4 regions of the Allohahella marinimesophila genome follow, and region 2 is predicted to be linked to each of the others. Evidence: predicted binding sites of a transcription regulator. Region 2 holds the regulator's gene; each other region holds the start of a gene.
What was found. The regulator sigma-54, encoded in region 2, starts transcription at its own class of promoters, with help from an activator protein. The targets are predictions, from matches to a motif close to TGGCACNNNNNTTGCTNT.
Positions count from the first base shown of each region.

Region 1 (7,982 bases), on a different contig from region 2:
CACAGCCCTGGTTCGCTGGGTCTTTACCGACGTGGGCAAGTTTTCCGGCCTCGTGGAAACCATGGACGAGGCGATCAAGTTTCCAATTCATACCGAGAAAAAAGGCGAAGTCGAGGATGTGGTGATTGCCGGTCCAAGCTGCGACAGCGCGGACATTATGTATGAAAACTACAAATACGGTTTGCCGCTTAATTTGGCGATAGGCGATCGACTGTACTGGCTGTCTACTGGCGCCTATACGACCTCTTACAGTTCTGTAGAGTTCAATGGGTTTCCGCCGTTGAAGGATTATTATATCTTGGCTGGTGACGCCTGCGAGTCAGTTCGAGAATGCAAGACTGCAGCAGGTGGCGTGAGGGCGCCAGGCAAAAACGTCAGCCGCTGCAGCAACCAAAGTTCTGCAGCGGCTCACCTGCAATGCGATGATGCCTAGCTCGGCTGCTTCAAATTCCCTGCCTCAGTCAACAGCATGTCATCGTGCTCCGACATGTTCCAGGGCAGAACGCCTGGGGAAATGTGCAGGAAGTGCAGATACTTTTCGAACTGATCCAGGATGTCTGTAATGATGTCCTGCTGATCAAAGCCGTAAATATCGTAGGACTGGCCCCCAAGTCGCAGAAACACTTCTGCCCGATAATAGAATTCCTCCTGACTATTATCGTGCGCCATTTCCGGAAACGCGAAGCCCGGGAGTGGATGTTCGACGATGCGTACCTCATAAATGAAATCCAGCTGACCTTCCCGGATGACCTCCAGATACAGACGTGAATTCGCTTCGTCCTGATGAAACTGTGCTGGCCACTCGCTTTTCTCCAGTTCGCGCTGTACACGTCGCATGGCCTTGGCAACTGTGGTATCCGCAAATGTTTGTACAGCGTCTCGATCAGGGAAATTCACCAGCCCGGCCAAACGACGTTTCCACAAGCCTCGGCCAGAGGTACCGGATAAACGATTGCTCTGCACATAACTTTGCAGGCTCTCCTTTTGATGCCCCTCGATCACCAGAGCGCGCCACAGACCAAGGGCTGAGATCATCATGATGATGGAGAACGGCAGTGCACTCGCAATGGTCATTGTCTGCAAGGCGCTCAGTCCACCGGTCAGTAACAGAGTGGCCGCCACGATACCCTCTGCCGACGCCCAGAATACGCGCTGCCAGGCAGGCGTCACGCTAGCGCCACCGGAAGCCAGTGAGTCAATGACCAGCGAGCCGGAATCTGACGAAGTAACGAAGAATGTGATGATCAGAATGACGGTGACGAATGACGCGATGGATGTGAGCGGGAGCACTTCATAGAGCTTGAACAGCGCGATCGCATGATCTTCCTGTACGAAGCCAATCAGCGTGCTATAGCCCTCATTCATGATGTGGTGCAGCGCGGTGTCGCCAAAAATGGAGAACCACAGAAAGGTGAAGATCGAGGGTACCAGCATCACGCCCATAACGAACTGGCGGATGGTTCGTCCACGGCTGATCTTCGCTATAAACAGGCCTACAAATGGCGCCCAGGCTATAGTCCAGCCAAAGATGAACAGGGTCCAGTTGCCAATCCAGTCACTGCGTGTGTAGGCCTGCAGATTGAAGGTGCGCTCGATGATATTGTTCAGGTAGCTGCCTGTGTTCTGCAGAAAACTTTCGAGGATATGAATAGTTGGCCCTGCGAAGAACACGAAGGTCATCAGCAGCACAGCCAGGCCCATGTTGAGGATGGACAGTCGCTTCACACCTTTGTCCAGTCCAGCCACTACCGAGAAAATTGCGAGTCCGGTAATGATCGCTATGGCGATAATCTGAACGGTCACATCCACCGGAATGACTGGCCATAAATAGTTCAGACCTGCGTTGATCTGCGCCACCGACAGGCCAAGCGTGGTAGCAATACCGAACATGGTACCGAGAATAGCGAACACGTCCACTGCATGACCGACTGGGCCATATATGCGGTCGCCGATCAGCGGATAGAGCGCTGAGCGGATGGATAGCGGTAGGCCGTGTCTGAAGGCGAAATACGCCAGCACCAGTCCCACCAGGCCGTAGATGGCCCAGATATGGAAACCCCAGTGGAAGAAGGCAATCTGCATCGCCTGTTTCGCTGCATCGACCGTCTCCCCTGCCCCCGCAGGTGGACTCGCATAATGGAGCACCGGTTCTGCCACACCGAAAAAGAGCAGCGCGATACCGTAGCCCGCCGAGAACAGCATCGCGAACCAGGCTGGAAAGCTATATTGCGGCTCTGCATGGTCTGGCCCGAGCTTGATGTTGCCCCAGGAGGACAGCGCGATGATGACAATGAACACGAGAAAAAAAGCGACGGCAAGCATGTAGAACCAGCCGAAGGTCTGGGTAATGTATGCCAGGGTGTCTGCAAATGCCTCGCCCGCCAGCTCTGGAGCGCTGACGGTGCCGATCACCAGCAGCAGAATAATGATCACGGCGGGTAAAAAGACCGGCATGAGTAGCGTTGATTTGGGGGATTTTGCGTCTGCCATCAATCCGTCCTTAACCGTTGTTGTTATGGGGTGCGAGGAATATTGATCTAGTTGAAGAACAACCACAGTAGGCGGTTACGAGTAATTGGGTGGAGTAGCCCACATGGATCGGTCGAGATATCTTCATCCTGCTGCCATACTCTGACAGGTCGAATTTCATTTGCGATCAGTCAGATGCTAGGACCACATGAGTAAAACAGACTTGCACCAGACCTTGCTGGACATTTGCGCAGACATGGCAGGCTGCAATGACAAAGGCGCGGTTGCGAACTACATACCCGAGTTGGCCAAGGTCAGTCCGGATCGCTTCGGCATTTCGGTCTGCCTTGCCGACGGGCAACAGTTCAGCGCTGGCGATGCTACGGCCCGTTTTTCTGTTCAGAGTGTATCCAAGGTCTTTACATTGGCTATTGCGCTTGGCCGCTATGGTGACGGCCTGTGGCGCAGGGTTGGTCGAGAGCCATCGACCCATGAGTTCAATTCGGTGCAGGAGCTCGAGCTCCGTAAAGGCATCCCGCCCAATCCGTTCGTCAATGCGGGCGCGCTCGTCACGACAGATATGATTCTTGCTGGTTCGACGCCAGCTGAGACCCTGGGTGAAATGCTGCGCTTCGTTCGCCAGGCTGCGTCCGATGATGACATCCTCATCGATCCGGCTGTCGCCGCATCGGAGACCATCACCGGCCACAAGAACTGGGCACTTGCCCATTTTCTCGCCAGCTTCAAGAATCTGGAACACCCCTGCGAGCGGACGCTGGGCGTCTACTTCCACCACTGCGCTATCGAAATGACCTGTGAGCAATTAGCGCATTTTGGTCGCTTTCTCGCAGGCTTCAGCCATTCGCCAAGCCTGGTGTCGAGAGACAATGTGCGCAGCATCAATGCGCTCATGATGACCTGCGGCCACTACAACGGTTCTGGCGAGTTCGCCTATCGGGTCGGCATTCCTGCCAAAAGCGGCGTTGGCGGCGGTATTCTGGCCATTCTACCTGGCAAGGCGTCCATCGCAGTCTGGTCACCCGGATTGAACAAGCAAGGCAACTCCCTGCTCGGTACGCGAGCGCTCGAAGCGCTTTCAAAGTCTCTCGAGTGGTCGGTGTTTGATTCTGGAAGGTGATGGAAGGTGTCTGGTAAAGCAGCGACGATTCAGCTTAGCATGGGTCATGCGTCTCTCGAGAACCCTCTCGACCTCTCTCCAGCCCCAAACCTATAGGCCTAACTCATGAATCAGATCAAAGTCGGTAGCCGGATTGTTTACCAGGTCCATGCCCCTACGACCTTCCTGTTCAACATCTCGGTAGCGCGAAACGAACATCAGCAAATTGTTGAAGAATTGTTCGAGGTCGAACCATTCTTCAAGATCGAAGAATGCGCTGTCAGTCCCCTTGGAAATCGACTGGTTCGGCTGTCCGTATCACCGTGCGACCTGACTGTCAGCTACAACGCAACCGTCAACCTCAACGTCGAAGAGGCGCAGGCGACAGATGTAAGCGAGACGCCTTACGAACAGTTGCCGGCCGATATTCTTCCCTATCTCAACCCAAGCCGATATTGCGAATCCGATAAGCTTCTGGAATTTGCGACGAAGCAGTTTGGTTCGCTGGTGCCGGACTACTCGCGGGTGACGGCCATCTGCAACTGGGTCTACGAAGAGCTGTCCTATACCGCTGGCAGTACTGGACCCACAACGACGGCCTGCGATGTGCTCGAACTCAAACAAGGCGTGTGCCGCGACTTCGCGCATGTCAGCATTAGCCTGTGCAGAGCGCTGGGCATCCCAGCCCGGTACGTAGCCGGATATGCCGTAAACCTGAACCCACCAGACTTTCACGGTTTTTTCGAAGCCTACCTGGACGGTCGCTGGTTCCTGTTCGACGCCACGCGGCTCGCCCCTGTGGGTGGGTTCGTCCGCATCGGCACCGGTCGCGACGCAGCTGATGTTGCATTCAGTACTATCCGTGGAGACGCCGAAAGCCCAGAGATGCAGGTGTGGGCCAAGGAGGAGCATTCGGATGATAAGTTACTTGATCCGGACAATGTCGAGACTGCGGTAAGCTCGGCGCCTTGAACCGTGCGCCGCGTCAGCGCTTGTCTGGGCCTGGATAGCCAAAGCGGTGCCCGTCTTTCCAGGCTCGAGGCTGATTACCGTGCGCAGGTATTCCGCCCGCATCACGCAGCATTCGCGCCACGTGCAGGATGTTCCAGGTCATGAATGCGGTTTTTTGCTGTGTGAAGTCATTGTCAAAGCCAGCCCGTGAGCCGTCTTCTCGCGAGTCCCCGTAGCTCAGTCCAGGGCCCGCCTCACCAATCCAGCCAGCATCTGCCTGAGGCGGTATCGTGTAACCAATATGTTGTAAGCTATACAGGATGCCCATCGAGACGTGCTTGATGCCATCTTCATTGCCAGTAACCAGGCAGCCGCCGACCTTTCCGTAGAAGATATATTGTCCATAGTCATTCAAATCACCTGAATGGGCATAAAGCCGTTCGATAACACGAGAGCATATTGATGACCGCTCACCGAGCCAGATAGGTGTACCGAGGATAAGAATATCTGCAGCCTTCACGCTTGCGTACAGGTCCGGCCATTCATCGTTATCGAAGCCATTTTCAGTCATATCGGGCTGAACACCAGGCGCCAGTAAATGGTCCACTGCTCGAATCGATGTTACCTTGACGCCCTGCGCTTCCATCAATGCCTGCGACGCCTGCATCAGCGTCTCCGTGTGAGATGTTTGCGGGGAAGGCTTTAAGGTCGTGTTGATGAAAACAGCACTGAGGTCTGAATAGCCAGCGGGAGGTGAAGATTGAGTGCCCATGGGTAAATGGTCCTGTCGGAGTGAATGAGGCGCCAGGCAAGCAGTCACATCAGCGAAACCGCAGCGCGATCTCGAATTTTGTACGGACTCCCTCAAGGCAATGGTCAAAAATCTTCAATCGGAGTCGTCGCCATGTCTCGCTGACTAGTTTTGACATCCGGTCTGGAACTCCGCATCGAGACCACAATATGGCAGCCACAAGTGTCGATCTAATATGCACTCCTACTGTAAACCGCGTTTCTATTTGCAGTAATAGACTGGGATTTATAGTTTTTTTATAATGGCCTAAATATTGCTTATAAACGATGAATAGCGTATCTCCATGTTCAGAAGGAAGTCTCAGATGTCTCTGTTCAGTCGACTCACCACTATCAGTGTATTAAGCGTCAGTGTTTTCATAGCTGCTCCGGCAAGCGCAAATCTCATCCAGAACGGAGGTTTCGAGCAGCCGGACGTCAAAGCAGGCACCTGGAAATATTTCGCCTCCAGCAATGTCGCCGGATGGGAAGGCAGCAATATCGAAATCTGGGATAGCTACAACGGTGTCGTGGCTTTCGAGGGTGCCCAGCACGCCGAACTGAATGCTCATCCATCCAGCGGCGGTGCTTTCAGCATCTTCCAGAGTTTCAGCACTACTGTAGGCAAATGGTATGACCTGAGCTTCGCGTATCGCGCACGGCAGTCAAACAAGGAAAGTTTCGCCGTCGATGTCGCAGGCCTTAGCCTGACTCTGGATGACCACACGACGAACGGCTGGAGCATCTACGACGGCGGCTTCCTCGCGATATCGGACTTTTCCACACTCAGGTTTACCTCGATCTTCCCCGAGACTGGCACCGTCGGAAACTTCATCGACGATGTGAGTGTGATCGCATCAGTGCCTACCCCTGCGAGTCTTGGGCTGGTAGTACTGGGCTTGCTGGGTTTTGGGTTGCGCCGCTTCAAGTAATTAGTCAGTACTGAGTTCTGCTTCGATGGGTCTGTGTCATACAGGCCCATTTCTATTTCTGATCGCCTCAGCAGCCGGAATGAAATCGCTTATGATGTTCGCGCAGGGTCTGCGCCAGAGTCATCGGATCGAAGGGTTTTGGAATCACACCGAATGCCCCCAGCGCTTGAAAGCGATTGAGCTCTGTTTTGTGAACCTTGGCGGTCATGAACAGCACAGGAGTCTGAGCAAGATCCATTTGCGCCTGCAAGGCCTTCAGTATGGCCGGCCCATCCATATCCGGTAGCATGACGTCGAGAAGAATAAGATCTGGCGAAAACTCTTCTACCTGCACCAGGGCGGATCTGCCGTCTTCACAACTCAAGAGCGTCAGTCCGCCTACTACCTCAATCGCCAGCCTGGCTATCGTTCTAATCGAAGGGTCGTCCTCAACGTGGAGCACCTTTTTCAGTGGCTTCATTCTGCCGCTCCTATTCCGCCTATCAATCGACGTACTGTTTCCGTCAGTTGATCACCAGCCTCCTGGTTCTTTGTGATGACAGCACTGACCCTGCCTGCAAGCGCCCTCGGGACCTCGTGGCCTGAAAGCACCACCACCGGGATGTCAGGCTGAGCCTGATGGAACACCTCCCACAGACTCTCGCCTGAGCCGTCCGGAAGCTTGAGATCCAGCAGGACCAGATCAAAGTGTTTCTCGCGCAGCCGATAATTGGCCTGCTGTAGTGTTAGCGCCTGTTCGACCTCCGCAATCCCGCGCAGTTGTGTGCGAATGACCGCACCAAGATCCGCATCGTCTTCGACGTGAAGAACACGCGGCGGTCCGTTGGGACGGAATCTTGCCGAGCCTGAGCTGTGATTGGGCAACCTGATCCAGAACCGGCTGCCATGACCCTCCATGGATTCAAAACCGATGACGCCGCCCATGTGCGAGATTAATTGCTGACTGATAGCAAGGCCAAGGCCCGTGCCGCTATAAGCTCGGGAGTCCCTCTCGTCTCCCTGCGCGAACTTCTGGAAGATTCGCGGACGAAAGGCTGCTGGGATGCCGCGGCCGCGATCGATAACTTCGATAATGACAGCATCATCAGCTGTACGCTCACATATCAGCTCTACCAGACTGCCGGCGGGCGAGGCCTTACAGGCATTGGAGAGCAGATTGTGTAGTACCTGAATCAGGCGCGCCCGGTCGGCGTACACCTGCCCCTCCAGGTCGCCGCCAAGTGCGATCTCGACCTGCATCGGCAGGGCGAAGGCTTTCATGCTTTGCACGGTTTCCTCAAGCAGAGCGCACAGATCGACTCCAGCGAGTTGAAGCTGCATCTTGCCGGCAGCTAGTTTGTCGATGTCGAGGAGATCGTTCACCAACAACACCAGTCGCTGGCTGTTTTTGGCAGCAATCTCCAGCATCTCCTGCATGCTGTCCGGTACTGGACCGGCGATGCCATGGCTCAACAACTGCAAGGCACCTGAGATACTCGTGAGCGGCGTGCGAAGCTCATGGCTGACTGTGGATACAAAATCTGCCTTCATACGCTCCACTCGCTGCAGCTCACTGATATCCTCAACCAGCGACCAGATCACGTCTCGCCCATCAATACCCTTGATCATCATACCCTGTAGCCGAACCGGGTAGCGGCTCCCATCCTTTCGGTAGTATTCTTTTTCGAACAGGTTGTAGCGGCCGAGGGTCTTGAGCTCGCGAAGGGCGACCTGCTCTTTGGCCT
Region 1 covers NZ_BAABBO010000007.1:270,847-278,828, reverse strand. The annotation lists gene ABD735_RS06920 (type III PLP-dependent enzyme) at 1-433, shown strand, start outside; gene ABD735_RS06915 (BCCT family transporter) at 430-2,490, opposite strand; gene ABD735_RS06910 (glutaminase) at 2,678-3,607, shown strand; gene ABD735_RS06905 (transglutaminase-like domain-containing protein) at 3,713-4,558, shown strand; gene ABD735_RS06900 (flavodoxin family protein) at 4,572-5,309, opposite strand; gene ABD735_RS06895 (DUF642 domain-containing protein) at 5,653-6,258, shown strand; gene ABD735_RS06890 (response regulator) at 6,326-6,718, opposite strand; gene ABD735_RS06885 (PAS domain S-box protein) at 6,715-7,982, opposite strand, start outside.
Region 1: ABD735_RS06895 (DUF642 domain-containing protein) is a predicted target of sigma-54. The motif match lies at 5,591-5,608, and genes of this name have one in related genera.

Region 2 (7,982 bases):
ACTGCCATGTTGATAATGAGTGCTGCGCCGATCACTGCACCTAGCTGTAGATCCTCGAACCAGACGATGGCCGCAGTGGCGACTACCAGGGCCCAGATACAGCCGTTGAACAGCCCCACCAGAAACTCCCTGTTCGTTAGCCAGCTGATATTACCTCGACTCACCTTGCCCGTGGCCATGCCGCGGATGACCAGGGTCAGGGCTTGTGAACCAGCGATGCCGCCCATGCTCGCAACGATCGGCATCAGCACGGCGAGGGCAACGACCTTATCGATCGTGCCTTCAAACATGCCGATCACTGCTGAGGCTAGAAAGGCAGTAATCAGGTTGATACCTAGCCAGACCGCACGACTCTTGGCCGTTTTGAAAAACGGCGCCAGCATATCCTCATCTTCGTCGAGACCCGCCCGGCTGAGGATTTCGTGGTTGGCCCGTTCGCGGATGACGTCGACCACGTCATCAATAGTAATTCGACCGAGCAAGCGTCCGCTGTCGGCTACGACCGGAGCGGAAATCAGATCCTGACGCTCAAACAGATTCGCGACATCATTTTCCGACATCGTTGGCGGTATCTGGTCCACATCCGTCTGCATGATTTCTCTCACTGTGGCGTTCAGGTTTGAGACCAGCAGCGTGGATATCGGCAGGACGCCAACGAATTGATCCCGCCTGTTCACGACGAGAAGATTATCCGTAGAGGCAGGGATGGCCTTGTGCTTGCGGAGATAGCGCAGAACTACTTCGACACTGATATCCGGCCGCACCGTGATCATGTCAGTGGTCATCAGACCGCCAGCAGAGTCCTCGGGGAAGGCGAGTACTTCCTCGATACGGACCCGGTCCTGGGTGTCCATCGATTCCAGGACTTCTGCAATCAGGGCTTCTGGCAGCTGCTGCAGCAGATCGGCGAAGTCGTCGGTTTCAAAATCTTCGGCGATTGAGAGGACAGCCTCGGCATCCATGTCCCGAAGGAACTCGGAGCGGATATCGTCACTCAGGTAGGAGAGGACTTCACCTTCGAGATCGTCGTCCAGCAGTTCCCAGAGAATCAGACGCTGCTTGGGCGGAGACGATTCGAGGAGGTGGGCAATGTCGCCCGGGGCAAGACCATTGTTGAGCGTGTAGGTCGCCTGATGCAGGGAGCCACTGTCCAGCCCTTCAACGATCGAGCGGAATCTCGCCTTGGTCACACTGCGCGACGAATGATCTTCGTACTGTTCGCTTGCGTTCTGCACGTTCGCCTTGCACCGGTTGAATCATGAAGCTGACTGGCCAGAACCTAAACCGATCGCAAAGCTATTCGCCCTCTCCAAAGTAATCTTCGATGAGGGCTACTATTTCAGCCATGGCCTCAGTTTCATCTTCGCCTTCTATACAGAGCTCGAGCGTCGTACCTTTGCTGGCGGCGAGCATCATGACAGCCATTATGCTTTTGCCATCAACCCACTGTTCGCCTTTTCCGACTCGCACCGAGCTGGTATGGCGATTCGCAGTGGCGACGAATTTTGCTGCCGCACGTGCATGTAAGCCAAGTTTATTGATTATGGTAACAGTTCTGGTCAGCATCTGTGCTCACAAGAGTAGTTAAGCTGCTAGCTTATGCAATTGGGGATTTACGCAAATTGTACAAAGGAGGACTGTACCCGGCCTTGGTTACCCAGCCAGTTCCTTGTGCCGTATCTGCACGTTGTCGTAGAAATCTCTGAACTCACGGCCAAGTTGCTCGCACAGGTAGACAGATCGGTGCTGCCCACCGGTACAGCCGATGCTGATGGTCAGATAGGTTCGATTGCTTTTCTTGAATTCCGGCAACCAGCGCTGCAGAAAACGGGATATGTCCTCCTTCATCTGCTGCACTTCAGGTGCATTGTCCAGAAATTCGATGACCGGATCCTCAGTGCCCCGAAACCGCCGCAGTGCCGGATCCCAATACGGGTTCGGCAAGCAGCGAACATCGAAGACGTAGTCACTGTCTGATGGCACGCCATGCTTGTAGCCAAAGCTCTGGAACAGCAGGGCAAGCTCCTGCGTGCTATGGCCGCTGACTCGGAGTTTGACCTGATCCCTGAGCTGGTAGATAGACAGGTTGCTGGTATTGATATACAGGCTAGCCATGGTACTGATCGGATCGAGCAGCTGGGTTTCGTGGCTGATAGCCTCCTTGAGCGAAATCGTTCTGGTGCTGAGCGGATGCTTCCGGCGGGTGGCGTTAAAGCGCTGCAGGAGCGTTTCGTCATCAGCATCCAGAAAGATGACTTCGCATTCGACCTGTTTTGACTTCAGGTCAGCAAACATCTCGGGAAAACTGGCAAAATCCTTATTCAGGTTCCGGGCATCGATACTGACGGCGATATTCTGCGCCGGCTTGTTTTCTTCGCTCAGTGCCTCCTCCACGAGAGGCTTGAGAAGCCCCACCGGCAAATTATCGATGCAGTAAAAACTCAGGTCTTCCAGTACGTGCAAGGCTGTACTCTTGCCCGAGCCGGAGCGCCCGCTAACGATAATCAGTTTCAAGGAGTCACCTCAGTCTTGCGAATCGGCTTGCGTGCCCTCTCGAGTAATGAGCTCGAAAAGCTGTGTACTGTTATCGGCGGCTCGGACTTCTTCACAGAAAGCCTCGTCGTTGAACTTCTGCGCAAGTTGACCGAGAAGATCCAGATGCTCTGAAGTGGCTTCCTGAGGGACCACCAGCACGAACAGCAGGTCGACGGGTTCATTATCTATCGCATCGAATTCTACCGGTGTGCCGAGCGTGATGAATGCGCCGATGACGCGGTCACAGTTCTCGAGCCGACAGTGTGGAATCGCAATACCCTTGCCAATGCCTGTACTGCCCAGGCGTTCCCTATTGTTGAGATTGGCCAACAGGGCAGTTTCGTTCAGAAACGAGTAATGCCCTGCAACCAGGTGAGCAATGTATTCGAGGACTTTTTTCTTGCTGGAGGCACTCACCCGATGCTGGGTGAGTGCCGGAGCCAGGATTTCCGAAAGTTTCATAATATACGTGGGTCTTTGTGGCTGGCCGACCGCTATCTGGCGTTAACGCCGTGATTCCGCTCCACCTGTTTTTCCTTCTGCTTGAGGACCTGTCTGTCGAGCTTGTCTGCCAACTGGTCGATAGCAGAATACATATCAAGGTCCTCAGCGTTCGCATGGACGTCGCTACCGCTCATGTGCAGCGTAGCCTCCGCCATCTGGCGCTGTTTTTCAACTGCGAGTGTCACCTGTACATTACTAATCGAGTCGACGTGGCGCTGAAGCTTATCGAATTTGGCTTCAACATGGCTTTTGAGCGCATCGGTCAAATCGATATTTTGTCCGGTAATGTTCAACTGCATACACTGTGCCTCTATAGGTAGGTCAGAATTCGCAAACGCTCAGATGAGCCGTTTGCGTTCATTTGAGGGAGGAATAGACATGGCCTCCCGGTACTTCGCAATTGTTCTGCGTGCAACATTGATGCCCTGATCTGCAAGAATAGACGCAATCTTGCTATCGCTCAGCGGCTTCTTCAGTGATTCGGCAGCCACCAACTTCTTGATGATGGCTCTGATGGCCGTCGACGAACACTCGCCACCACTTTCGGTGCCGACGTGACTCGAGAAAAAGTACTTTAATTCAAAAACACCCCGAGGCGTGTGCATGTATTTCTGCGTGGTGACGCGGGAAATGGTCGACTCATGCATCTCGACCGCTTCAGCGATATCGTGCAGCACCAGTGGCTTCATCGCTTCCTCACCATAGTCGAGAAAGCCCTGCTGATGCTCTACGATCCGGGTCGCGACCTTCAGCAGCGTCTCGTTCCGGCTCTGCAGGCTCTTCAGAAACCACTTGGCTTCCTGAAGTTGATCCTTGAGGTAGGTATTGTCGGCGCTGGAATCAGCGCGCTTTACCATGCCGGCATAGGTCGAGTTTACCCGAATTCGCGGAGCAATTTCGGGATTGAGTTCCACAGTCCAGCGATCTTTCAGTTTCTTGACGATCACATCTGGCACCACATACTCAGTGTCGGTGGTCTGCACACCTTCGCCAGGCCGCGGGTTGAGCGACTGGATAAGGCGCATGACATCCTTGAGGTCACTCTCCTTGATACGACTGCGACGCATCAGCTGGGCATAATCACGCGAACCCAGCAGGTTGATGTAATGACTGATCACCAGCTTGGCCTGATTCAACCAGGGCGTCGATGGCGGCAACTGCAGAAGCTGGATCAGCAGGCACTCCTGCAGATCCCTCGCAGCGACACCGGGCGGATCGAACTGCTGTATGCGTTTGAGCACTGCCTGGACTTCGTCGAGCTCGATAACTTCACTGTCGTCCAGTTCGAGCTCTTCCCGATCAGCCATGCGCTGCTGCATGTCGACCAGGCCTTCGTGGATTTCGGCTAGCGTCTGGGTCAGGTAGCCGTCATCGTTGACCGCGTCGACGATCGAGTGCGCAATCAGACGATCAGTATCGCTCATGGGGCAGAGGTTGAGCTGCCAGAGCAGGTGGTCCTGCAGACTTTCGGTGCGCGAGTTACGGCTCTCGAAATCATAATCGTCGTCGCCACCCGATCCTGAACCAGAGCTGCTGCTCGTGCCGCTCTGGTAAACGTCTTCCCAAGCGGTATCGACCGGCAAGTCATCGGGAATGGTGTCCAGCGAATCCTGCCGCTCGGTTGCTTCCCTGGTTTCGCTGGCGTCGCTACGAATTTCGGAGTCGCGTTCAGCGCTTTTATCCGATTCAAGCCGTTCCGGGCCACGATCGTGATCGTCTTCCTCCAGTTCCAGCATTGGGTTGGAGTCCAGCGCTTGCTGAATCTCCTGTTGAAGGTCAAGTGTGGACAGCTGCAGGAGTTTGATGGCCTGTTGCAACTGAGGGGTCATCGTCAGATGCTGACCCATCTTGAGCTGGAGGGAGGTCTTCATCACCATTAGATCAGGTGCCTTCTGACAACTTGGCCGCTAACGACTGTCGTTATGAATTCCGGCCGTGGGCTGGATGTCTGCAGAGTACTTATTCTCATAATTTGAATCGGTCCCCCAAATAGACGTCTCTCACTGTCTGGTTCGCCAGAATACTGTCGGGCGTGCCACTGGCGATGATGTAGCCGTCACTGACGATATAGGCTCTCTCACAGATATCCAGTGTCTCCCGAACGTTATGATCGGTGATGAGTACGCCGATACTACGTTTCTGAAGATGCTGTACGATCTGCTTGATATCATTGACTGAAATCGGATCGACCCCGGCAAACGGCTCATCGAGCAGAATGAAATCCGGTTCGGTGGCCAGGGCCCTGGCAATCTCGACCCTGCGGCGCTCACCACCTGACAGGCTCATCCCGAGACTGTCACGAATATGGGTAATATGGAACTCCCTGAGTAGCTCCTCACATTTTGCGCGTTGCTGCTTTGCATCCAGATCGCCCCGCGTCTGCAGTATCGCGAGGATATTATGTTCTACGCTCAGCTTGCGAAATACTGACGCCTCCTGGGGCAGGTATCCGATGCCCCGTCTGGCGCGACCATGCATCGACAGACTGGTAATGTCCTGGTTGTCGATGCTGACAATGCCGCTATCGCTCGCTACCAGCCCGACGACCATGTAAAAGCAGGTGGTTTTTCCTGCGCCATTCGGGCCCAGTAATCCGACGATCTCGCCCGAAAAGACCTCGAGTGATACATCTTTTACCACCGGGCGCTTCTTGTAAGCCTTGGACAGGTTGTCTGCTGCGAGTCTCTTCATATGCCGCCGCTCGCCTAATTCTGACCGGCGGATTCTGGCGTCTCACCTTCGTCATCAGGCGTCTCGGGAAAATAAACCATCTCGACCCGCTGCTTCTTGTCCTTGTCATCAGAGGACCTGGCATTCACCACCTGACTGACCGTATCGTACAGAATCTCTTCCCCCTGAAAAATGCTCGAATCCTGTTCTAGCCTGGCACTACCGCGAAGCGCCACCTGATTCTGGTCACGGCGGTAATCGATTCGCTTGGCGTAGGCATTGGTTTCTGTATCTTCCTCAGCATTGTATTGCTTCAGGTGGGCAGGGGTGCCTACGGCGTCCAGTCTGCTGATACCCCGGCCGCCAGTCGTATAGACCGTGATGCGGCTGGCTTCGATGAGCGACCGGCCCTGGCTGATCACAACGTCGCCATTGTAAGTCGCCACGCCTTTGAGCTCATCAAGCTCGGCGGAGTCGGCCTGTATTCTGATGGGCTCTCGGCTCTGCAGTGTCATGTCGAAGGCTGCGGCGCTGCCGCTTACCATAATGAAAGCCAGGGTCAGGCCAAAGCGAAGCCTGACTTTTGCAGCCGAGGACGGGCGCATGAGTTCACTCATATGCCGGTCTTGCCTGATAGATCGCGCGTACATCCTGCTTCAATTCTACTGCCCTTTGCTGCATATCAAGTTCCATGCCAGTGCCTTGAATCCTATCAGAACCGGAGATCACCTCAACAGCATTATTTGTTTCCACATGCTCGTCGCCCATGGTGTACACCAGGCCGGACGTGAGTACACGGATAGGCTGGTTCTCTAGCGTGCTGCCGAGAATTTCCACGTTCTGGTCCAGTGTCAGTACTGAATAGCGGGCATCATAGGTGCCCTTGTCGGCGCTCATGTGCCAGAAATTCCGCTCGCCAGCCTCTTCGTGGATGTCGAGCCGGGGCAGTGATAAAACGCCGATATCAGTATCGACAAACTGCTCGGCTCTGACGCTTTCGAGCCTGCTTTCGAGCATGCCGGCGAGGTTATAGGTTCTATAGCTCGCCTGTAGTATGAAAGCGTCCGGCTCTGCGTCATCAGCCAGACGAACGACTTCGACGTCTTCATCATTGAAGGCCTGATACCAGAAGGCCGCGGTGAGCACGATGAGCACCACTGCCAATACCAGCCGTTTTGACCGCACCGCGTTTCCGGCCATCTCCTGTAAGGTCATTCGAAGGCCCTCCGGCATTCAATGCTGCGTTTATGGCAGCAGATAGCTTTGTTGCACCGAGTCGAGAAGGCCCATACGTTCGAGGATAAGGTCGCAGACTTCACGTACGGCGCCGTTGCCGCCATGAGCCGTCGTGACATAGTCGGCATGTTCTCGCACGAATGCATGGGCGTTGGCCACTGCTACGCCAAAGCCACAGGCCTGAATGGCGCTGAGGTCGGGCAGGTCATCTCCTACGTAGGCCACTTCCGCAATATCGATCTGCTGTTCTGCACAGATTTCCATCAGCGCCTGATACTTGTCGACCCGACCCTGCAGCAGCAGCTCAATATCGAGATCCTTCGCACGACGCTCTGTCGCGGCAGCCCTTCGGCCAGTCACGATGGCTACGGCGATGCCTGCACGCTGCAAGTGGCGAATACCCTGGCCGTCAAGCGTACAGAAGCGTTTGAGTTCGTCGCCCGTGGATGTAAACAGCAATTTGCCATCCGTCAGTACGCCGTCAACATCGAGGGCGAGCAGGCGGATTGGTCTTGACTCTTGTTTCGTCATGTTTTCTTTTACCGGAAGGCTGACTGTCAATCTAGACGACACCTGCCCGAAGCAGGTCGTGCATGTTCAGGGCGCCGATAAGCGTGCGATCTTCGGCAACGACGGGCAGGGCATTGATCTTTTTCTCATCCATGACGGCAAGCGCCTTGGCTGCCAGCATATCGGCAGAAATCGTGGTGCATTTCACTGTCATGATATCCGCGAGGTGAGCCTGGTGTATATCGACCCGATTCTCCAGCGCGCGGCGAAGATCACCGTCCGTAAAGATGCCGAGCAGTTTGAAGTCGGCATCCACGATGCAGGCCATGCCGAGGCCTTGTCGGGTCATCTCCAGCAGGCAGTCGGACATGCTGGCCGATTCAGTCACAGCGGGAATGCGGGTGCCGTCGTGCATGATGTCGGCCACCTTGAGCAACAGCCGGCGTCCAAGCGCGCCGCCAGGATGTGAAAAGGCGAAGTCTTCCTCACTGAAACCCTTTGCATCAAGCAGGGCAACGGCGAGCGCG
Region 2 covers NZ_BAABBO010000016.1:54,210-62,191, forward strand. The annotation lists gene mgtE (magnesium transporter) at 1-1,235, opposite strand, end outside; gene ABD735_RS16360 (HPr family phosphocarrier protein) at 1,297-1,566, opposite strand; gene rapZ (RNase adapter RapZ) at 1,654-2,514, opposite strand; gene ptsN (PTS IIA-like nitrogen regulatory protein PtsN) at 2,524-2,997, opposite strand; gene hpf (ribosome hibernation-promoting factor, HPF/YfiA family) at 3,030-3,338, opposite strand; gene ABD735_RS16380 (RNA polymerase factor sigma-54) at 3,378-4,910, opposite strand; gene lptB (LPS export ABC transporter ATP-binding protein) at 5,005-5,730, opposite strand; gene lptA (lipopolysaccharide transport periplasmic protein LptA) at 5,745-6,326, opposite strand; gene lptC (LPS export ABC transporter periplasmic protein LptC) at 6,319-6,924, opposite strand; gene ABD735_RS16400 (KdsC family phosphatase) at 6,955-7,476, opposite strand; gene ABD735_RS16405 (KpsF/GutQ family sugar-phosphate isomerase) at 7,508-7,982, opposite strand, start outside.

Region 3 (7,982 bases), on a different contig from region 2:
CGACCCCAGCCGAGAAGAATGGCTGCATCTTTCTTGCGACCACCAGACTGCCGCAGCGCCGATTCGATCATGACCCGTTCGAATATCGGCATCGCCACATCGAGCAGGCCTTCCTTTCGCGTGAGCAGCTGTTTCTCGGACCACAGGCGAAGCGATTCCGGCCAGTCGATGGTCGTTGTCTTGTTCGGCGTCTCATTCTGTAGCTCCGGCGGAAGATCCCCGAGATGGATGGTCCGGCCAGAGGCCATGACGGTCAGCCAGCGACAGGTATTCTGTAGCTGACGCACATTCCCCGGCCAGGGCAACTGACAGAGCAGAGCCTCGGTTTCCGGCGCAAGCAGCTTGTTCTCGGTGCCCAGTTCAGCGGCTGCCTGCTCGAGAAAGTGAGCAGCGAGTCGGGGGATATCTTCCCGCCGCTCACGCAGCGCTGGCAAATGAATTCGGATAACGTTCAGGCGGTGAAAGAGATCCTCCCTGAAGGCACCGGATTCCACCAGCTTTTCAAGATTCTGATGGGTTGCTGCAACGATCCTGACATCCGCCTTGACTGGCGTAGTGGCGCCTATTCGGTAGAATTCGCCATCGGCCAGCACCCTCAGCAAACGCGTCTGTGTATCGGCCGGCATATCACCTATTTCGTCGAGAAAGAGGGTTCCACCACTGGCCTGTTCGAAGCGACCAATCCGCTGACCACCGGCGCCGGTAAAAGCGCCTTTTTCATGGCCGAACAGTTCCGACTCGATGAGGTCCTTCGGAATGGCAGCCATGTTGAGCGCAATGAAGGCATGACCCGCGCGCGGGCTATGTTCGTGCAGGGCCTTCGCGACGAGTTCCTTGCCGGTGCCCGATTCGCCGTTGATCAAAACGGTGATATTGCTGTGCGACAGTCGTCCAATTGCCCGGAAAACTTCCTGCATGGCCGGCGCCTCACCAATGATTGGCGGGCTCTTCTGCTTCTGCTGCTCACTGGGTTGACCAATTTTATTCTGGTTGCCGGTCGCATGCGCCAGCGCCCGTTTGATGATGACAATGGCCTCGTCGAGGTCGAAAGGCTTCGGCAGATAATCGAAGGCACCTTTCTGATAACTGCTCACTGCGCTGTCCAGGTCAGAATGCGCGGTCATGATGATGACCGGTATGCCTGGATGTTGTTCCTGCAGCCGCTGCAGCAGCTCCAGCCCATCAATACCCGGCATTCGCACATCGCTGATGATAGCCAGTGGCTGTTCCCGCTGCAGCCGCGAAAGAATGGAGTCTCCCGACTCAAACGATTCAAAGGCGATGCCTTCCTGCTCCATCGCTTTTTCAAGGACCCAGCGGATAGAGCGGTCGTCATCGATAATCCAGACGGGCGACGGCTCGGTCATAGTGCATTCTCCAGAGGTAGGTAGACGATAAATGAGGTGCGTCCGGGTTCACTTTCACACTCGACGATGCCGGAGTGCTGGCCGATGATGCCCTGGGTGATGGACAGGCCGAGGCCGGTGCCGCTGGCACTGCCGCTGACCATTGGATAAAAGATATTCTTCAGCAGTTCAGGTGGTACGCCGGCTCCGTTGTCGATCACTTCGGCCTTGAGTACCAGCCGATGAAGTTTTCCTGAGAGCGTGAACTGGCGCACCGCTCGGGTTTTGAATCGAATCGCGGGCCGGAAGCCAGGCGCTGTCCCTGGCTGAGTCAATGCCTGAACCGCGTTTCTGGCGATGTTGAGGAAACCCTGTATCAGCTGCTCCTTGTCGCCGGTGAACTCCGGTATGCTTGGATCGTAGTCTCTGCGAATGCTGATATCCGATCCGCATTCCACTTCGATGAGGCTGATGATGCGCTCGAGCACTTCGTGGATATTCACCTCGCTGAGGTGAAGCGCTTTGTTCGGTCCCAGCATGCGGTCTACAAGATTTTTCAGGCGATCGGCTTCGGAAATAATGATGTTGGTATACTCAGACCATCCACCACCGGATGTTGGAACCGACAGCCTTGTGGTTTGCTGGGTGTCCTGACTGGAATCGAGCGCCTTGCCAAGCAACTGCGCGGCACCACGGATGCCACCGAGAGGATTCTTGATTTCGTGAGCCAGGTTGCGGATGAGTACACGGGCAGCCTGATGCTCTGATTGCAGCTCCTCTTCCAGCGAAATCCGCCTGACATGGTCCTTGGCCTGCATCTCGAGCAAGCGAAAGGCTTCGCCTGCGGGCCCGCCAACTTCGGCTGGTGCACTGGATATCGTGTAATCGACGATGATGCTGTTGCCACTGAGTAGAACGAAGCGAACAGTGCTTTGTCCAAAACTTTGCTCGGTCGACAATCCGTTCTCAAGTGCGCTCAAGCCACCCGGCTCGGATTGAATGCAGTCGGTATAATGCGAGCCGAGCATACGGCTCGCGCTACTATCGAGCAGAATTTCCGCAGCGGAATTGACGAAGACGACCTTGCCTCGATGATCGAGCAGAAGTACAGCGGTAGCCAGGTTTTCCAGAAGCCTGGCCAATACGGAGTCGGTCAGCGCGGTTTTTGGGTGCATACGGTGTCACGGATTCTCTGGCAGCTAAGATAGTGCCATGAAGCAATAAACGGTCCATGTTCATGTATTGCCTCAACGCTTGCACCAGATATGGTCGTCAAAAGGCCTCAGAGCTACTGTGGTGCGGATTCGGGGTGCTCAGTCCACAATAGTGCAGGCTCACCTTTACAGCGCTCGCCTGCTGTAGAGGCGCTCAGGGTGCACTGCTTTGGTGCGTTCGGCCGCAGTCGCTCAAGGTGGTGTCAGTACTGAGGGCCGATGCAGGGTAAAGGTTACCGGTTCTGCGCTCTGAATAACGCTGTCACCTTCCACCACATCGACGCTGATGGTGTGGGTGCCTCGGTCCACAGTATTCATCTGAATGGCGGGTCCCTTTGTCAGGGGCAGGGCCTCGCCATCGAGTTTCACAAGCAGAAAATGCTCGCTCTGAAGGTCGGGCGTGATGTCCATGATCACATTGAAGTCGCCGCTGCCAGAGTTGAACGCGCTCTCGTCTTCCGGATAGGCGATGCGCAGGGTTTCGTAGGCTGGACCTTCTTCGCCGGACTCAACTGCCTCCTGCCTTTCGCCAATGATGGCGGTGACCTCTTCAGGCTTCGGGAGTGTAATCGTGGCTGTTTCCTTGAGCTCGACACGCTCGGCGCCCTTACGGGGCTGATCGGTAAACTCGACATTACCTTCGGAGTCGGTGAATCGATACACTTCCGCCTGGGCGCTGCCAATCACGAGTGGCGCCACAAGGGCGCCCATGAACAGGACCAGGTGGCCTATACGACCAATCGACGCTCTCGTGCCTGCTACCCGCCCACAGCAGCTATTCCGGACGCTTGTCTGTTTCTGCATTCTCATACCCGTCTCTGAGCCTCTGAATGTGCAGCTTCCAGTATAGTGCAAGCAGGTCTGAAAACCTGCAGCCATGTTGCAGAAACGAAAAAGGCCCGCTAATGCGGGCCTTCTGATGTGCTCCAGGCGTTTAGAGCGAGTAGTACATCTGGAACTCGACCGGGTGAGTCGTCATGTTCAGACGCTCGACTTCAGCGCGCTTCAGCGCGATGTAGCCATCCAGCATGTCCTGTGAGAACACGTCGCCCTTCAGGAGGAATTCCTTGTCAGCGATCAGCGCATCCAGTGCCTGCTCGAGCGAGCTGCACACTGTTGGGATTTCGGCAGCTTCTTCTGGCGGCAGGTCGTACAGATCCTTGTCGGCAGGGTCGCCTGGGTGGATCTTGTTCTGAATGCCGTCGAGACCAGCCATCATCATGGCCGCAAAACCAAGGTAAGGGTTCTGCATTGGATCAGGGAAACGCGCTTCCATACGACGTGCCTTGGCGCTGTTGACCCATGGAATCCGGATGGACGCCGAGCGGTTACGGGCAGAGTACGCGAGCATGACTGGTGCTTCGAAACCTGGCACCAGACGCTTGTAGCTGTTGGTTGACGGGTTGGTGAAGGCGTTCAGTGCGCGAGCGTGCTTGATGATACCGCCGATGTAGAACAGCGCTGTTTCTGACAGGCCTGCGTAGGCGTCGCCAGCGAAGATGTTCTTGCCGTCTTTGGACAGTGACATGTGAACGTGCATGCCTGAACCGTTGTCGCCAACGATTGGCTTGGGCATGAAGGTCGCAGTCTTGCCGTAGGCGTGAGCAACGTTCAGAACGCAATACTTGAGAATCTGTACTTCGTCAGCCTTGCGGGTCAGTGTGTTGGCGCCAACACCGATCTCGCACTGGCCAGCCGTACCGACTTCGTGGTGGTGTACTTCAATCTTGAGGCCCATGCTTTCCATGGCCGCGCACATGGCGCCACGCAGGTCATGCAGTGAGTCGACTGGTGGCACAGGGAAATAACCACCCTTCACGCCAGGACGGTGACCGACGTTGTTACGGTCGAAATCGTCGTTGGACACCCAGGCAGCTTCTTCAGAATGGATTTCATATGAAGCGCTCTGCATGTCTGCACGATACTTGACGCTGTCGAACACGAAAAACTCAGGCTCTGGACCGAACAGTGCGGAGTCAGCGATACCGGTAGACTTCAGGTACTCCTCGGCGCGCTTGGCAATGGAGCGTGGGTCCCGGTTGTAGCCCTGCATGGTAGAAGGCTCAACGATGGAGCAGGTCACGTTTACTGTGGCGTCTTCGGTGAACGGATCGAGTACGCAGGTGTCGTCATCCGGCATCAGGATCATGTCTGATTCGTTGATGCCTTTCCAGCCAGCTATTGAAGAGCCGTCGAACATCTTGCCGTCCTGGAAGGTCTCCTCGCTGATCTCGCTCACAGGCATGGTAACGTGCTGTTCCTTGCCCTTGGTGTCCGTAAAGCGAAGATCGACCCATTTCGCTTCGTGCTCTTTTATAAGTCCCAGAGTTTTCTCTGACATTCCTTACACTCCGTTTACGTAATTTGTTACAGAAATGGTCCGCTCCACTAGACGGTGAAGTCGCAGCGAGCATAGCACGAGGTTCCGGTTGCTGAAACTGTATCCTGGCAGTCAGGCTACTGCTGAAAGCAGGAGTGCCGTCATGATGTTCATCAGCTTGCGCCCCGTCAGGCTAACCTTCAGGCAATAGGGGTAAGCAATTTCGTTGCCACCTTTATGGTCGAGAGGCAGCCGATGCACCTGGATGAGGCTCGGAAGCCCGCAGGTCAAGCCATTACGGCAGTGACCATCTGCACCAAAGCACTCGCCGTATAAACTGCAAGCGCCCAATTTCGGTGCGAATCGCTCCTTATTGGTGCGAAGACATGTGTCATTGCACCAAAAGTGTGCGATAACGAGCTGGCGTCACTGTCCCTGATCAGGATCAGAAGGGAATGGGTGTGAATATCCGCAATGATTCTATACTCTTCTACGACTCTGCTATCAAGCATTCAAGCAATGGTTTATAATGCCGCGCAATTTTTGCCCGCACAGTTCTTCCATTTCGCCACTATTCGGTACTCGCAACGTGATAGAAAAAGTACGCAACATAGCCATCATTGCCCACGTCGACCACGGTAAGACCACGCTGGTGGACAAGCTGCTGCGTCAGAGCGGTACCCTTGGTCGCAAGGATCAGGACTCAGAGCGGGTCATGGATTCGAACGACCAGGAGAAAGAGCGGGGCATTACCATCCTTGCCAAGAACACCGCGATTACCTGGCATGACTATCAGATCAATATCGTGGATACACCGGGCCACGCTGACTTCGGCGGTGAAGTCGAGCGCGTCCTGTCGATGGTCGATTCGGTGCTCCTGCTCGTGGATGCGCAAGATGGTCCGATGCCGCAGACTCGCTTCGTTACTCAGAAGGCCTTCGCCAATGGCCTGAGCCCGATCGTCGTCATCAACAAGATCGATCGTCCGGGTGCTCGGCCTGACTGGGTGCTCGGTGAGGTCATGGACCTGTTCGACCGGCTCGGCGCGACCGAAGAGCAGCTCGACTTCCCGGTTATCTATGCTTCGGCACTCAACGGCATCGCGGGTCTCGAGCCCGACGCAATGGAAGATGACATGACTTCGCTGTTCCAGATGATCGTGGACAAGGTGCCGCCACCTGATGTCGATCCTGAGGGGCCGTTTCAGATGCAGGTCATGGCCATGGACTACAACAGCTATGTCGGCATTATCGGTGTCGGTCGTATCAGTCGCGGCAAGGTCAAGACCAACACGCCTGTCGTGGTGGTCGATCGGGACGGCAACAAGCGCAATGGCCGCATTCTCAAGATCATGGGCTATCACGGCCTTGAGCGGGTCGAAGTAGATAGTGCGATGGCCGGCGACATCGTCTGTGTGACCGGACTAGACGAACTCAATATTTCCGACACACTGTGTTCGCCAGACAAGCCTGAAGCACTGCCGCCGCTGACCGTGGATGAACCCACTGTGAGCATGATGTTCCAGGTCAACGACTCACCATTCGCTGGCAAGGAAGGCAAGTATGTGACCAGCCGCAACATCAAGGAGCGTCTGGACAAGGAGCTGCTGCATAACGTTGCCCTGCGTGTCGAGCCTGGCCCAACCCCGGACCAGTTTCTGGTCTCAGGCCGAGGTGAGCTGCACCTGTCGGTACTGATCGAGAACATGCGACGTGAAGGTTTCGAAATTGCGGTCGCCAAGCCGAAGGTCATCCTGCGTGAACAGGACGGCGTTATGGTCGAGCCTTTCGAGCAGGTCGTAATTGATATCGAAGATCAGCACCAGGGTGCGATCATGGAAGAAATGGGTGAGCGTCGCGCCGAGCTCACCAATATGATTCCTGATGGCAAGGGTCGAAGCCGGCTTGAGTTCACTGCGCCTTCGCGGGGCCTCATCGGATTCCGCTCGGCCTTCCTCACCATGACCTCTGGTTCGGGCATTCTGACGCATATCTTCGATCATTATGGTCCGCTGAAGGAAGGTATCAGTGCCACTCGTCAGAATGGTGTGATGATAGCTAATCTCACGGGTAAGGCGCTCGGTTACTCTCTGTGGAACCTGCAGGAGCGCGGACGTCTGTTCATCGATCCCAACGTTGAAGTCTATGAAGGCATGGTTATCGGCCTGCACAGCCGGGATAACGACCTAACGGTCAACTGTACCAAGGGCAAGCAGCTCACTAACGTCCGTGCGTCCGGAACTGACGAGAACATCGTGCTCACGCCGCCAATCCGGATGTCTCTGGAGCAGGCGCTTGAGTTCATAGAAGATGATGAGCTTGTCGAAATCACGCCGGCGAGTATCCGGGTCCGTAAACGTCACCTCAAGGAAAGTGATCGCAAGCGAGCCAGCCGCAGCTAACGTTGCAGATCTACCTTACGAAGGCGCCCTCAGTGGCGCCTTTTTTGTTGTTATTCCCCTCTCGTAATTCCCCACAAAGTCAAATCCTCGCCCTCCATTTATTAACGAAGTCTCATTAACTCTCGGTAATTGCTTACTATGACTGCCACGGGGTGAATGTCATGGTTCGGGCATCTGGAGCGGCACGAGGCCAGCTGAGTAAGTTCAACTAGGTAGAAGTGCTAATGCCCCAGGCCCGGTTTGTAACATTAGCGTCACAATTGCTACGTACAATTCCGGATCTATACAGTGTATCCGGCTAACAGTCTGAATTAAAAAGGAATTTATACTTGGCTCTCTCGGCTTGAACGTCGTTCACCGGGGTCTGAGTCGCCACAGAAGGCGCCAACATTGCAAAGACCTGAATGCTGTATTACTAATTGGTTATCGGAAACATGCGTTTAGTGGGTTTTCGTGAAGCAACACTTGAGGATTCGATTCTAACCATTTAGCAAAGATCGGATCGGCAGGCAGAGCGGCAGGAAGCGCTGGTGCCAAAGGGACACTGAAAGTCATTGGAACGACTGCACGAACGAATGAAAGCTGCCGAAGAAGCGGCTGTACCGACCCAGACAAGTTTGGGCGGAAGCAATACCCGGCACTGCCAGTTCAGTTATCCAACAATGAGTTGATTTACACACAGAAGGAAGACGAAATGAAAA
Region 3 covers NZ_BAABBO010000011.1:131,927-139,908, forward strand. The annotation lists gene ntrC (nitrogen regulation protein NR(I)) at 1-1,367, opposite strand, end outside; gene glnL (nitrogen regulation protein NR(II)) at 1,364-2,521, opposite strand; gene ABD735_RS12830 (DUF4124 domain-containing protein) at 2,753-3,364, opposite strand; gene glnA (glutamate--ammonia ligase) at 3,495-4,901, opposite strand; gene typA (translational GTPase TypA) at 5,470-7,281, shown strand; gene ABD735_RS12845 (porin) at 7,976-7,982, shown strand, end outside.
Region 3: glnL (nitrogen regulation protein NR(II)) is a predicted target of sigma-54. The motif match lies at 2,542-2,559, and genes of this name have one in related genera.

Region 4 (7,982 bases), on a different contig from region 2:
ATTTACCCACCAGCCCAAAGGATCCGGATCATGCTCTTCCGTTCGAAAGATCATGCGAGCACCTTTGCCAGGCTGCCGACCGGTCTCTTCGTGTTCTGTGCTTTTGCGCTGGGTATGTTCATAGCTACGCTCATTCACACCCAGAGTCCGGAACGGCAGTCGGCGCCCCCGGCATTCGCCACCGAAGCCCTGCCAGATCCGGATATCGCGCTTTTCGAGCTCAAGGGGATCATCTACACCCCGGCCACGCTCCCACCCGAGGCGCGCAAGGTTTTCCATGATGCCTGGCGCGCTGCTCTGGAACAGTATCAGCGCGGCTTAATGCAGTCGGTAAACATTACGCTGGACAGTCGTGCCGAAGAATTCAGCGAGCTCATGGCGAGGGTCGGCGCCAAGAAGATCAATGATGACGATGTTGAACGCTTCTACGACAACAATTCAGAACAGATGAAGGCACCACTGTCCGAGATAAGAAGTGAGCTGAAGCGAGCGCTGGAGGCCAATCGGCGTACCGAAGCTTCCACAGCGGTGATCAGGGAACTGGTGCAGGCTGGCGAGCTGACCTTTGCTGGCCAATTGAGCGGCAAGCCCTGAAATCGAGCACGGCATTGCCGACTGCCTCACGGCCGAGACTGAACCCGGCCCTTTTTCTGGGACCGACTTCCGCTATACTAGGTACGCGTGTCGAAAGTGAGTCGGCGCGCGTACCATGGATGCACGCACTGCGTGACGGGACACTCGTCGCCACTGTGAAAACGTCAGGCGTAATATCAAGGTAGTCTATGCCAAAGCAGGATTTCATTGAAATGGCTACGGAAAAAACCGCCAGTGCCAGCATCGAGAGCATGTACCGGGTGTTTACCGTCGCCGAAGCGCCCGAATCGACACTGGGGCGAATCGACCAGCAGATCTCGCACAATCTTGCGGGGTTCCTGCAGGACCATATCGTAGCGGTCGAAAAGGATCTGGATGAGGTCGAAAAGGACTTCAGCAGTTCCGAGATTCCAGAACAGCCGATTTTCGTATCTGAGCAGACGCAGCATCTTCTGGACAAGCTCGTTGCCCATTCCGTGCATACGGCCTCGCCCAGCTTCATTGGCCACATGACGTCGGCACTCCCCTATTTCATGCTGCCACTCTCGCGCATCATGATCGCGCTGAACCAGAACCTCGTCAAAACCGAGACCTCAAAGGCGTTCACGCCGCTCGAACGACAGGTGCTCGGCATGCTTCACCGGCTGGTCTATGGCGCCAGCGATGCCTTCTACGAGCGCAATCTGCACGACCACTCGATTGCGCTCGGCAGCATGTGCTCAGGCGGCACTATTGCCAACCTGACGGCCTTGTGGGTCGCCAGAAACCAGTGTTTTCCGGCGGACGGAGATTTCAAGGGTGTTCGCAAGGCTGGACTGGCGCGTGCCCTCAAGCATTATGGCTATGATGACTGTGCCGTATTGGTCTCGAAGCGAGGCCACTATAGCCTGAGCAAATCAGCAGACCTGCTGGGACTCGGCAGCGACCAGGTCATTGCCATAGACACCGACGACAGCAATCGCATACGTCCGGATCGTCTGATCGGTCGCTGTGAAGAGATGAAGGCGGCGGGCACACGGGTCATTGCCATCGTCGGTGTGGCCGGTACAACTGAAACCGGCAACGTGGACAATCTTGCTGAAGTCGCAGCCATCGCCAAGCGTTTCGGTATTCATTTCCATGTCGATGCTGCCTGGGGAGGCCCTACCCTGTTCTCCTCAACGCACAAACATCTGCTGAAGGGTATCGAACTCGCGGACTCGGTCACGCTGGATGCCCACAAGCAGCTTTATGTCCCAATGGGTTCCGGTCTGGTCCTGTTCAGGGATCCGTTGACACCGAACGCCATCGAGCATCACGCACAATACATTATTCGCAAGGGTTCAAGGGATTTGGGCAGCAAAACGCTCGAAGGCTCCCGCCCGGGTATGGCCATGCTGATTCAATCGGCGCTCAAGATCATTGGCCGTACCGGCTATGAGATTCTTATCGATCAGGGTATTGAGAAAGCGAGGTATTTCGCTGCCGAGATCAAGAAGACCTCTGAATTCGAACTGATATCGGAGCCTGAACTCAATCTGCTGACTTATCGCTTTGCACCGGAATCCATAAGGCGGCAAATGCGAAACTGTACACCGCAGCAATGCAGGGAGATCAATGAACTGCTGAGCAAGATTACCAAGCGGATTCAGAAAACGCAGCGCAACCGTGGCAAGGCCTTTGTATCGCGCACACGTCTTAACCCGCCGCAGTACGATTATCAGGACTGCATCGTGTTTCGGGTAGTATTGGCGAACCCACTGACGACAAGGGATATTCTGCGAGGCGTGCTTGAGGAACAGTCCGGTATAGCCGCCGAACCTGAAGTGCGTGAACTGGTGGAACAGATCGAAGTCATTATCAGAAAGGCTGCCTGAGCAGCCCTACACAACGGCTAGCTCAGGCTTTTAACAGTGTCGGCCGGGCCTTTATGGACCCGGCCAGCTGACTCATCCAGCAGCCTGAGTCTGCTTGGCGTCCTGTATCTGCCCGAAGTAGGCGTAACCGAGCTCGTCATGCAGCTGGCTGAAGCCGACCTGTAGCTGATCCACGAAATGCTGGAGTTCAGTCTGCTTAAGCTTGGTGAAGTTGGCATGGTCCAGCTGTCGCTTCAGGCGATTGATCACCAGCAGAGCCCGCTCACCGTTCTCAAGAATTTCCAGCGTCGCTTCGATTTCGAGCATGCAGCGTGTAATCGATCGTGGAAACACAGTGGACTGCATAAGGAATTTCAGCACTTCCTGACGCTGAATCCGCACCTGCATTTCCAATCGGTACATCTGATAGCCAGTCAGCGATTTCAGTACACTCATCCACTGCAGACTGTCGTAAGTCCGGCGCTTTACAGCCTCTAGCAACGCTGGCGACTCTTCATCCATCTCGTGGTCGTTCGGCAGCAGATTGGCCGACCGGGTGTCGATGATGCGACTCGTCATGTCGGCCCGTTCGATCAGGCGACCCATTTCAAGGAACATATAGCCGGCATCACGATTCATTGTGCCTGCCAGGATACCTGATATGGTCTGGCACTGTTCGATGACATCCGACAGGAACTGATAACGCCCGCGCTTGCCCAGGGCCTGCGCAGAGCCGTCCTTTGCAAAGATGAACAGGCTATTGATCGCTTCCCAGACTTCACGGGGCATGACATCGCGAACAGTACGTGCGTTTTCCCGCGCATTGACGATGGATGTCACCAGCGAGACTGGCGATTTTTCGTCGGTGATGAGTATCTTCAAGGCTTGACGACCATCACGATCGCTATCATCGGCCTCCTGCGAATACAGCTCGTCGGCGCCGGTGATCGACACCAGCTGTCCCCACTTCGGCGAAATGCCCTTCGGCAAATCCAGCAACAGATTCGAATTGACATTGATGAGCCTGGCGACACCTTCTGCTCGTTCGAGATAGCGTGCCATCCAGTAAATATTGCTTGCGACTCTCGATAACATCAGATGCTCTCCTCATCAATGATCCAGGTATCCTTGCTGCCACCGCCCTGCGATGAGTTCACCACCAGGGAGCCCTTGGTCAGGGCTACACGGGTCAATCCGCCAGTCGTGACGTGAATCTGATCACTGGACAGGATGAACGGCCGCATGTCGACATGGCGTGGCTCGGGCTTGCCGTCGAACAGCGTGGGAATGGTGCTCAGGTTAAGGGTGGGCTGGGCGATGAAGTTTCTCGGATCTGCCTTGATCAGTTTGGCAAAGGCTTCGCGCTCTTTCTTCGTAGACTGTGGGCCTACGAGCAATCCATAACCACCAGACTCATTCGCTGGCTTGACTACCAGCTTCTCGAGGTTCTCCAGCACGTACTTGCATTCATCATCACGCATGCAGAGATAGGTGGGAACATTCGGCAGAATCGGCTCTTCAGACAGGTAGTATTTGATCATGTCCGGGACAAAGGCATAGACGACCTTGTCATCGGCGACGCCTGCACCGGGCGCATTGGCCAGCGCTACATTTCCCGCCAACCAGGCTCTCATGAGGCCAGGGACTCCGAGCATTGAGGTCTTGTCGAAGACCTCGGGGTCGAGGAACAGATCGTCTACCCGTCGGTAGATGACATCCACACGCTCGAGGCCATCGATGGTCTTCATGTAGACGCAGTCGTCATCGTCGACGATCAGGTCACTGCCCTGCACGAGTTCACAACCCATCTGCTGCGCAAGGTAGGAGTGTTCGAAATAGGCTGAGTTGTATATGCCAGGCGTCATGACGACCACCTGAGGATATGCAGCAGGCCGAGGCGAGAGCGCTGCGAGTGTATCGAAGAGCTGCGATGGATAGTCATCAACCGGCAGAATCGAATACTCACTGAATAGATCGGCGAATACCCGTTTCATGACCTGGCGGTTTTCCAGCATGTAGGACACACCGGAAGGCACACGAAGGTTGTCTTCGAGCACATAGATGTTACCGTCGGAATGCCGCACGAGATCCGAACCGCAGATATGCGCCCAGATGCCGTGAGCCGGATTCATGCCTATGCACTGTTTCCTGAAGTTCTTCGACTTGGCGATGACTTCCTTGGGAAAGACCTTGTCCTTGATGATGCGCTGATCGTGGTACAGATCGTCGATGAACATGTTCAAGGCCTTGGCACGCTGCTTCAGGCCCTTGTCGACCACCGTCCACTCACGACTCCCCATGATTCTCGGGAGAATATCGAAGGGCCACTGCCTGTCTATTGAGCCACCCTCGGCATCATAGACGGTGAAACTCACCCCCATCTCCTTGATGGCCAGCTCGGCAGTCTGCTTCAGCCGAATAAGGTCTTCCGGGTCCATGTTGGCAAGCTGTCTGGCGAGCGGCTCAGCGATGGTGCGTGGCTTGCCGTTCGCATCGATGAGTTCGTCGTACAAATCAGGATAAGTGTACTTCTTCCAGTCTATGCCCATAGCGTTTAGCTTCCTTAAACCGCTCAATTTTGTGAGACCGCTTGCTGCCTCTGTTGTTCTTCATTCGGAATTCAGTTCATCAACCATGCCAGATCGGCCGGAATACCTCAATTCACTAATCAGGTCAGACCGTCCCTAGATACCGTTACGCCAACCACGGGCGGCTGACTGTCGGCGCCATAACTCACACCTTGCAGTGGCGGTATGTCGCTGTAGTCTCTGCCAATGGCCGTCACGATATAGCGATCATCAACCAGGCAATCGTTGGTGGGATCGGCGTGCAACCAGCCGAACCCAGGCACCCAAAGCGCGATCCAGGCATGCGAGGCGTCGGAGCCAACCAGCTTTTCCTCACCCTCCGGAGCTTCCGTCAGCATGTAGCCGCTGACGTAGGCAGTGAGCAGGCCAAGCCCGCGCAATCCGGTCAGTCCAAAATGACTGAAATCCTGACACACGCCTTTCTTGTTCGACCAGGCCTCGGTGACAGGCGTATCGACGTGGGTACTGCCGCCTTCGTAGCTGAATGCTTCGTGTATACGATGGGTAAAGTCCATCAGCGCTTCAATGATAGAGCGGGCAGGCGTGAAACTTTCCCTGGCGAATTCAACGATATCAGCAGCATCGGCGGCATCAGGCACGCGCTGGCTGGGATAGATACAGGCGATGAAGCCGCTCGTTGGCAGCGTGGCCCGAAGTTCGGGAAGCAGCAGGGATTCCCATGGCTTCAAAAGCTCAGGCGTTTCAGCAAGTGGCACCGCGCCGATGGGCGTCTGCGACATCTTTGCCTCAGAACGCACCAGCAATCTGTCGTGTGGCTGATCTATTTCGAAGTAGGCCTGCACGTTTGCGAAGACGTCGCGTTCACGCAGGGTCAGCCGGGGCGCCGGATCGACATGCAGGGTGAAGCTTTCCAGCTTCTGCATGAAATGATTGCAGCGCACCTGGCTCAGCGGCTGCAGACAGGCCCGGTAATAAGACAGCGAGGCCGGCGCAAAGTAGGCGTAGGTGGTGTCGTGTCTGACTGAAATCTGTGGAACTGTCATTGGCTCGCCTAACGTCTTGAAGTCTGTTTGACCTGGGCAAAGAAGCGCTGATCGATTTCCTGCCCGATCAAGTTGAGATTCTGCTTCGTTCTGAAGACCACATCAACGACGTTCAGGCGCTGATGTCGGAGATCGGACCAGACCGCCTGGGGCGCCAGCCGGAGCTGGGCGAGTGCCGCAAAGAGGGCGTCACCCAGTTGATCCTGCCCACTGGCGGCATTGCTTCTTCTGGCATCGAGCGACTGTGTCAGCGGCTCCATACCGTCGATGATGGCGTAGAGCGATCGAGGATTTCTAGGGTCCAGCAGCAGGTGATAGAACACAGCGGAAGATTCAATGAGCGTCCCCATGCGTCGACGATAACTGCCGTAGGCATCATTGCCGCGCAGCAGCTCTTCAAGCTGACGATGCTCACCCTCGATCTGATATTGACCGATGAACCTTGCCACGAGGAAGGTCAGGCAATGAGCGCGCTCGAGATCGCGGCCAAGCTTGAGCCACAGTCCACCCTGATCCAGCGGCAGGCTGTCCCCCGTGGCGCCAGTGACTGCAAAAGACGTGTTGGACAGCGTGCGCTGCATATCGTCAATATCGCTGCGATCGAGACCATACCCCTCTTCGGCGGCGCTAAAGCGCTTGGCGATCGTCTTGAGCGTCTGCTCCAGGTTCTCGATACTGCGCCAGCCGTCGCCGGAGAAAAGATCCCTCACCTCATAGCCACTGCGAATGACTGATCGCAGGTTGTTCGTGATGCTACCGTTGACGGTTTCTGCATAGACCCATCGCGCGAGCTTTTCGACCGTGAGTGGCTTGCTCAGCCGGGCCTTGCTCTCGTTTTCGAAGGCTACCATCGAAAAGCTCAGATGCTGGTAGATGCAGATGGCCAGCGTATTCAACAGCCTGGCTTCAACTTGCACATCCTCTTCGTAGCGGCGGTCATAGAGCTCGCTGTAGCTGCTCATGAGCCGAAGAATGGTTTGCGACCGTTCGAGATATCGCGCCATCCAGTAGATGTTTTCAGCAGCCCGGCTGGTGAGTGGGACTGGCGGGCTGTTGCGCCCACGTTCAGCCTGCTCATGCCGATAGCTCTGTTCCGCCATCAGCGCAGCGGTAGGCTCGGTCTGCTCACTGATGACCCAGGTATCCTTGCTGAGACCGCCCTTCTGACTTGAGACGAAGGGCTGCGACGATGCGCCAGAGACTCGGGTCAAGCCACCAGGCATGACGTCGTACTCCGCGCCATTGCCCACGGTGAAGAGCCTCGTCACCAGATGGCGCGGAATCAGCTCGTCGCCATTGAAGGTCGGCACCGTCGAAAAGGCAAGCCGCTGCTGACCGACATATTGCCAGGGTTGGGCCTTGATGCGCCCGATAAGCAAAGCCTGTTCGGCTTTCGTGAGCGCGCCGCCGAATATAGGGGTATTGCCCCTGTCGATATGCTTGATGACCATATCGTCGATGCGGCTGCAGACATGCTGGCGCTCCGCAGGCTGCCCACACCACCAGGTAGCCACATTGTTGATTTTCAGGGATTCATTCAGGAAATAGCGCGCGAGTCGCGGTAGAAAAGGCAGAATACCCGGCGACTCGAGAATGGCTGAACCGATGGGATTGGCCAGGCCAATGCGACCAAGCTTCTGCGCCTGAACGAGTCCAGCAACGCCAAGCACCGAGTCTCCACGGCAATAAAGCGGGTCAGAGAAGGAATCGTCGACCCGCCGAATGATGACGTCAACCTGCTTGAGGCCATCCACTGTCTTCAGAAAGACGTTGCCATCCCGAACCGTGAGGTCGCCACCCTCGGCCAGGGTGATACCCAGGTGATTGGCCAGATACGCATGTTCGAAATACACTTCGTTGCCCACGCCCGAGGACATGAGCACGATGACAGGATCTTCAGTCTTGCGAGGGGCCAGCGCGGCCAGATGCGCTTTCACCTTGCGCAGGAATGGCAGCAGGCT
Region 4 covers NZ_BAABBO010000014.1:79,035-87,016, forward strand. The annotation lists gene ABD735_RS15395 (hypothetical protein) at 31-594, shown strand; gene panP (pyridoxal-dependent aspartate 1-decarboxylase PanP) at 807-2,450, shown strand; gene ABD735_RS15405 (alpha-E domain-containing protein) at 2,523-3,524, opposite strand; gene ABD735_RS15410 (circularly permuted type 2 ATP-grasp protein) at 3,524-4,978, opposite strand; gene ABD735_RS15415 (transglutaminase family protein) at 5,098-6,021, opposite strand; gene ABD735_RS15420 (circularly permuted type 2 ATP-grasp protein) at 6,030-7,982, opposite strand, start outside.
Region 4: ABD735_RS15410 (circularly permuted type 2 ATP-grasp protein) is a predicted target of sigma-54. The motif match lies at 5,052-5,069, and genes of this name have one in related genera.